Regions from separate parts of the Aeribacillus sp. FSL K6-8210 genome, predicted to be linked through region 1. Evidence: predicted binding sites of a transcription regulator. Region 1 holds the regulator's gene; the other holds the start of a gene.
The links. Region 1 encodes NrdR, which represses ribonucleotide reductase genes. Its sites were predicted from a motif close to AACACNATATATNGTGTT; they were not measured.
Positions count from the first base shown of each region.

Region 2: NSQ41_RS13020 (vitamin B12-dependent ribonucleotide reductase) is a predicted target of NrdR. The motif match lies at 1,442-1,459, and genes of this name have one in related genera.

Region 1 is NZ_CP150172.1:2,952,041-2,955,468, reverse strand. Features, by position in the region: gene NSQ41_RS14330 (glyceraldehyde-3-phosphate dehydrogenase) at 1-830, shown strand, start outside; gene speD (adenosylmethionine decarboxylase) at 1,092-1,472, shown strand; gene nrdR (transcriptional regulator NrdR) at 1,911-2,372, shown strand; gene NSQ41_RS14315 (replication initiation and membrane attachment family protein) at 2,419-3,428, shown strand, end outside.
Region 2 is NZ_CP150172.1:2,690,644-2,694,071, reverse strand. Features, by position in the region: gene NSQ41_RS13030 (rhodanese-like domain-containing protein) at 1-177, opposite strand, end outside; gene NSQ41_RS13025 (biotin/lipoate A/B protein ligase family protein) at 371-1,207, shown strand; gene NSQ41_RS13020 (vitamin B12-dependent ribonucleotide reductase) at 1,531-3,428, shown strand, end outside.

The DNA of each region.
Region 1 (3,428 bases):
TTGTAAATGGCCATAAAGTGCTTCTTTTGAACAATCGAAATCCTATTGAACTTCCCTGGAAAGATCTAGATGTGGACATAGTGATTGAAGCGACAGGAAAATTCAACTCCCGTGAAAAAGCGATGATGCATGTTGAGGCAGGGGCGAAGAAAGTTATTTTAACAGCACCTGGAAAAAATGAAGATGTAACGATTGTTATCGGTGTAAACGAAGAACAATATGATCCTGACAACCATGTCATTATTTCGAATGCTTCTTGCACAACAAACTGTCTAGCGCCTGTTGCAAAAGTTCTTGATGAACAGTTTGGCATTGAATATGGTTTAATGACTACTGTCCACGCATATACGAACGATCAAAGAAATATTGATAATCCGCATAAAGATTTAAGAAGAGCGCGAGCGTGCGCCCAATCAATCATTCCGACAACTACCGGTGCAGCAAAAGCGATCGGTTTAGTTTTACCGCAATTAAAAGGAAAATTGCACGGTCTTGCATTAAGAGTGCCTACACCAAACGTCTCCCTCGTAGACTTTGTTGTAGATCTAAAACGCGATGTGACCGTTGAAGAGGTAAATGAAGCGTTTATCCAAGCTTCTCAAGGAAAGCTGAAGGGGATATTAGATTTTTCTTCAGAACCGCTCGTATCGGTTGACTACAACACAAACCCGCACTCTGCTATTGTCGACGGTTTAACGACAATGGTTATGGGAACAAGAAAGGTAAAAGTGCTTGCATGGTATGATAATGAATGGGGCTACTCTTGCCGCGTTGTGGATTTAGCAAAACTTGTAGCAAGCAAATTGAATAAATTGGCCGCAGCTGTATAAAATGATGGGAGGGTTGATCTTTACAAAGATTGACCCTCTTCTTCTTTTTGTTTGGATACTTTTTTCAGCGCAAAATTTTTGACAAAGTATGTTGCAAAAACAAATCAAACCATATATACTATTTTTCGTGAACTTCTTAAACGCAAGGTAATGTGGCTACTTAAAGGGTTAGGACCTCTTTGGACTAACTTTCCCCCGTGGTAGTTAAACATACCAGAGTGCGAAGAATTCATAAAAATTTATAAAGGGGGATCCATGGCTATGGAAACAATGGGACGTCACGTTATCTCTGAGCTGTGGGGATGCGACTTTGATAAGTTGAATGACTTGGAATTTATTGAAAAAACGTTTGTAAATGCAGCATTAAAATCAGGTGCTGAAATCCGGGAGGTTGCGTTTCATAAGTTTGCGCCTCAGGGTGTAAGCGGAGTTGTGATCATTTCAGAGTCACACCTAACAATTCATAGTTTTCCAGAGCATGGATATGCTAGCATTGATGTGTACACTTGCGGTGATTTAAATCCAAATATTGCAGCGGATTACATTTCTGAAGCTTTAGGTGCTCAAACGCGCGAAAATATTGAAATTCCTCGCGGTATGGGTCCTGTTCAAATCAAACAGGGTCAAGCAAAAGCACTTTAAAGTGAAAACAGAATAAAATTTGAATGGAAATGCAAAGAGGTGTCAGCTTTTTACTGCACCTCTTTTTATATTATAATAAAGAATAATATTTCATATTGAATGGTATTTAGAGGCATCTTATTTGCGGCCTCAAAGTACCGAGTTATTCTACCCCCTTCAAAGCCGTTATGAAAAAGAGGCTTTGATGTTTTTAAAATCATTCATTGTAGTGATGTAAAAATAAAAAAGCTTTTATTGGCATGGCTACATGGCTGCCATCACTGTTTGGCGGTTCGAACATCATTTGATTGGACCGGACTGACAGAAATCCATTTCATTCAGTCGAATTATCTATAACAAAAATACAAGAACTTGAAAGTTTCTTGTCTGATCCAATGCTATTTAATAAGATGTAGGTAGAGCTTTTTTGATTTAGTTAAAAAGATTGGAGCTGGTGATATGAAATGCCCTTCCTGCCACCATTTTGGAACACGTGTTTTAGATTCGCGTCCAGTCGATGAAGGGAGATCAATTCGGAGGCGAAGGGAATGTGAGGAATGTCAATATCGGTTCACAACGTTTGAAAAAGTAGAAGAAATTCCGCTCATCGTTGTGAAAAAGGAAGGAACACGAGAAGAGTTCAGCAGGGAAAAAGTTTTGCGCGGGATGATTAAAGCTTGTGAGAAAAGACCGGTTTCTTTAAAAAAATTGGAAGATGCTGCGCATGATATTGAAAAAGAACTAAGAAATCTAGGTACATCGGAAATATCAAGCGAAACGATCGGCGAAATGGTGATGGACAGACTAGCCGAAATTGATGAAGTCGCATACGTTCGATTTGCTTCTGTTTACAGGCAATTTAAAGATATAAATGTCTTTATTGAGGAATTGAAAGAACTGATCAAAAAAGAACGTTCATAAAAGAGCTGCGAGATTATGACATGCTATTTGGGAAGGTTTTGAAAAAATGATTGGACATCATCACTGGAAAGAGCTGCTGCCTGTTGATCGCTACGTTGTGAAATGTACGAGCAGTTTGATTCATGAATTTGACCGAAAAGTTCTTACATTACTGTACCAGCCCTTAATCGGGCCAAGAACGTTAAACTTATACATGACGCTTTGGAGCGAGCTTGAACAAAACCGTCTTTGGGGGACGGAATCGACCCACCATTTTTTAATGGCTGTTACTCAATCCCCATTAAATGAAATTTATCATGACCGTTTGAAATTAGAAGGAATAGGTCTTTTAAAAACATACCTTGTCGATGAAAGCGAACCGAAAAAATATATTTATGAACTTCAACGACCTCTTTCCCCCAAACAATTTTTTTATGATGGAATGTTGAACATATATTTATATAACAGAGTTGGAAAAACGGTGTACCAAAGATTGAAAAGCTATTTTTCCGATAAATCGGTTGATAGCAACGCCAAAGATGTGACAAGATCATTTCATGAAGTATACCAATCGATCCACCCATCTGAGCTTTCAGCCAATATTGCAATGGAACCCGAGGAAAACGATCAGGAGCTTTTTGATCATGCGCCTGGAGAACCGATTTCGATTCAAAACCAGTCCTTTGATTTTCAATTGTTTTATGCCGGTTTATCAGAGCATATTGTGCCCAAAAAAGCGATCACGCCTGCGGTTAAGGAAGCTGTTGAGAAATTAGCATATGTTTATGGAATTGATCCAATTGAAATGAAAAATCTGGTCATCCGTTCTTTGGATCATGATGAGCAAATTAATTTAGACGAGCTGCGAAAATGGGCGAGGGATTGGTATAAGCTGAATCACGGCAACCGTCTTCCAGAGCTTGTTGATAGGCTTCAGCCTTTGAATCAGCGGGTGAAAGACGAAGAAATTGAACAGTCAAAAGATAAGGAATTAATTCGACAGCTTGAATCCATCTCTCCAAGACAGTTTCTAAAAGATATTTCAGGCGGTATTGAACCGTCCGCAGCGGATTTGAA
Region 2 (3,428 bases), 260 kb from region 1:
TCCTAAAATGTGGCCACCTTCAAATTCATTCGGCTCCCGCACATCGATGAGCTGCGCTTTCCGATAGCCGGCTTTAAATTCTTCCTCCGTTAATCCTTTCATAATCTTTTTTTGATATAAAAATGTGGCCAAAAAATAAATGATAATAGCTGCAAGAATGAGCAATGACCATTCCACGCTTGTTCGACTCCTTTTTATTTGTTTGAATTTATTTGTTTGAAGTTCATGTGAACATACATACGAATGTTGGACAACATTTATTATATAAAACAAGAATGGAAATGTCATTTCTTTTCGGGCGTTTTATTTAACAATATCCTCTTCATTTGATAGACTAAAAAAGCAAATATAAAATAAAGAGGGTTGCGATATGGGAAAAGAATTATGGAATTATATTGATTCTGGCTTTTCATCCCCTTTTTACAATATGGCTCTTGATGAAGCTTTATTGGACTGGCACAGTGAAGGAAAAATCGCTCCGACGATTCGTTTTTACGGATGGAATCCGCCGACATTATCCATCGGCTATTTTCAAAAGGTTGAAAAAGAAATTGATATGGATGCTGTAAGACGACACGGCCTTGGCTTTGTACGAAGACCAACAGGCGGAAGGGGCGTGCTGCATGACAAGGAGCTTACATATAGCGTCATCGTATCCGAAGATCATCCGCGAATGCCCAAAACCGTGACAGAGGCTTATCGTGTAATTTCGGAAGGAATTTTGCATGGATTTCGCTTGTTAGGCTTAGACGCTCATTTTGCAATTCCAAGAACGGATGAAGAAAAACAGCATTTGAAAAATCCGCGGTCATCTGTATGCTTTGATGCACCGTCTTGGTATGAGCTGGTAGTTGAAGGAAGAAAAGTTGCCGGGAGTGCCCAAACTCGCCAGAAAGGCGTTATCCTGCAGCACGGCTCGATATTGCTAGATTTAGATGAAAAGCTGCTGTTCGACTTGTTTAAATATCCTAATGAGCGAGTCAGGGAAAGATTAGAGAAAAACTTTAAAAATAAAGCGGTGGCGATCAACGACCTTAGAGAAACTCCAGTCACAATGGAAGAGGCATGGAGCGCCTTTAAAAAAGGGTTTGAATACGGGCTTGATATTGAGTTGAGACCGTACCAATTGTCTAGCGAACAAGAAGAGTATGTGAAAAAACTGGCTAAAGAGAAATATGAAACAGAAGAATGGAATTTTAGAAGATGAAGCGGCGAACATGCCGTTTTTTGTATGATCAAAATGAAATGGATCGTTGCTTGTAAATCAAGGTGCCGATGTGTTTTCAAAAACTGCAACTGACAAATTTCTTCAAATACCGCCGGAATGATTCTAAGATCATTAAATTTCTTTTCCTTGCTTCTTTTTTTGGTTAGTTTTACATTTGACATTTTCATAATGTAGCGTATATCATACAATATATAGAGCAAACAAATGTTCTTTAGCACAATATATTGTTATTTTTTCGTTGATAATATCATCTAAATGTGGTAACGTATATCAAGTACGATATTTTTAAGGGAGTTGTGAATATGACAGTGGCGCTGAATGAGAAAATGAAAATTGATGTGGAGAAGCTGAATAAAGATATCAGCCTTTTCCCGCAGGTGCATCCGATTACGGAAGATATGAAAATCACGCACAAAGGTGTTTCGCGCCTTGTAATGCTGGACAGGTATTCATTTAAAGACACTGAAAAAATTACGCTATCTGAAGGCGATTTTGTAGTGCTGACGATCAAGGAAGATCCAAAATTTCCTGCAAGAGGGCTAGGCTACATTAAAGAAATTGATTGGGAAAATAAAAAGGCAAAGGTTCAGGTCGAAGAAGAGTTTCGTCATACTCTTGAAAAGCCTGAAGAACGGGAGACGGGAATCATCGTTCGCTCTTTAGATGTCATCGAAAAACCGCTTGAAATTTTTTATGAACAAATTGCCAAAAGAAATGCAACAGGTCTTGCTGCTGTTGAAAAAACAGAAGAAAAAAGAAAAGAATGGTTTGAAAAATTTTATCAAGAGCTCGTCAATCTGCATTTTATTCCGGCTGGCCGGGTTCTTTACGGCGCAGGAGCAGGAACCGAAGTGACGTATTTTAACTGCTATGTCATGCCCTTTGTAAAAGATTCCCGTGAAGGGATCTCTGAACACCGCAAACAAGTAATGGAAATTATGAGCCGCGGAGGCGGTGTCGGCACGAACGGTTCAACATTGAGACCAAGAAACACATTAGCTCGTGGTGTAAACGGCAAATCATCAGGATCTGTGTCGTGGCTGGATGACATTGCAAAATTAACCCATCTTGTTGAACAAGGTGGCTCACGGCGAGGAGCCCAAATGATTATGCTGGCCGACTGGCATCCTGACATCATTGAATTTATCGTTTCCAAAATGCAAAACCCGCGCATTTTGCGCTACTTAATTGAAAATACAAATGATGAAGGAATTAAGAAGGCGGCTGAAGACAAGCTCAAATTTGTTCCTCTTACACAGCAAGAGCGCGACATGTATCAAGGAATTGTCAACTTTAAAAATGTTCCGGGCAAAGGAGGCTTTTCAGACGCTGTTATTAGAGAGGCGGAATTAAAGCTTCGAGTCGGAGGAACATATACTGTTCATAATCCGGAATTTTTAACAGGCGCTAACATTTCTGTCTGCTTGACGAAAGAGTTTATGGAAGCAGTGGAAGAAGATCGGGAGTATGAGCTTCGCTTCCCAGATGTAGAAAGCTACAATGATGAAGAAATGAAGATTTACAATGAAGAATGGCATAAAGTTGGCGATGTGCGCGAGTGGGAGAAAATGGGGCATCGCGTGCGCGTGTACCGCAAAATTCGCGCAAGAGAGCTTTGGAAGCTGATTAACATTTGTGCAACCTATTCAGCGGAGCCAGGTATTTTCTTCATTGACAATGCCAATGATATGACGAACGCAAGAGCATACGGTCAAAAGGTTGTTGCAACAAATCCGTGCGGTGAACAGCCTCTTGCACCATATTCCGTCTGCAACTTAGCAGCAGTAAACTTGGCGAAGATGGTCGACAAGGAAAAGAAAGCTGTTGACTATGAAAAGCTCAAACGAACTGTGGAAATCGGCGTCAGAATGCAAGATAATGTCATTGATGCTACGCCTTATTTTCTCGAAGAAAACAAAAAGCAAGCGCTGGGTGAACGGCGCATCGGCTTAGGCGTTATGGGTTTGGCGGACTTGCTTATCTACTGCGAAAAAGAATATGGAGCAGAGGACGGCAACAAGCTTGTTGATGAAGTGTTTAAGGTAATTGCAACGACCGCATACCGGGCATCAATAGAACTGGCAAAAGAAAAAGGCAGCTTCCCGTTCCTAGTCGGCGAAACGGAGGAAGAGACGCAAAAATTAAGACAAGCCTTCATTAATACAGGATATATGAAAAAAATGCCGGAAGATATTCGCGA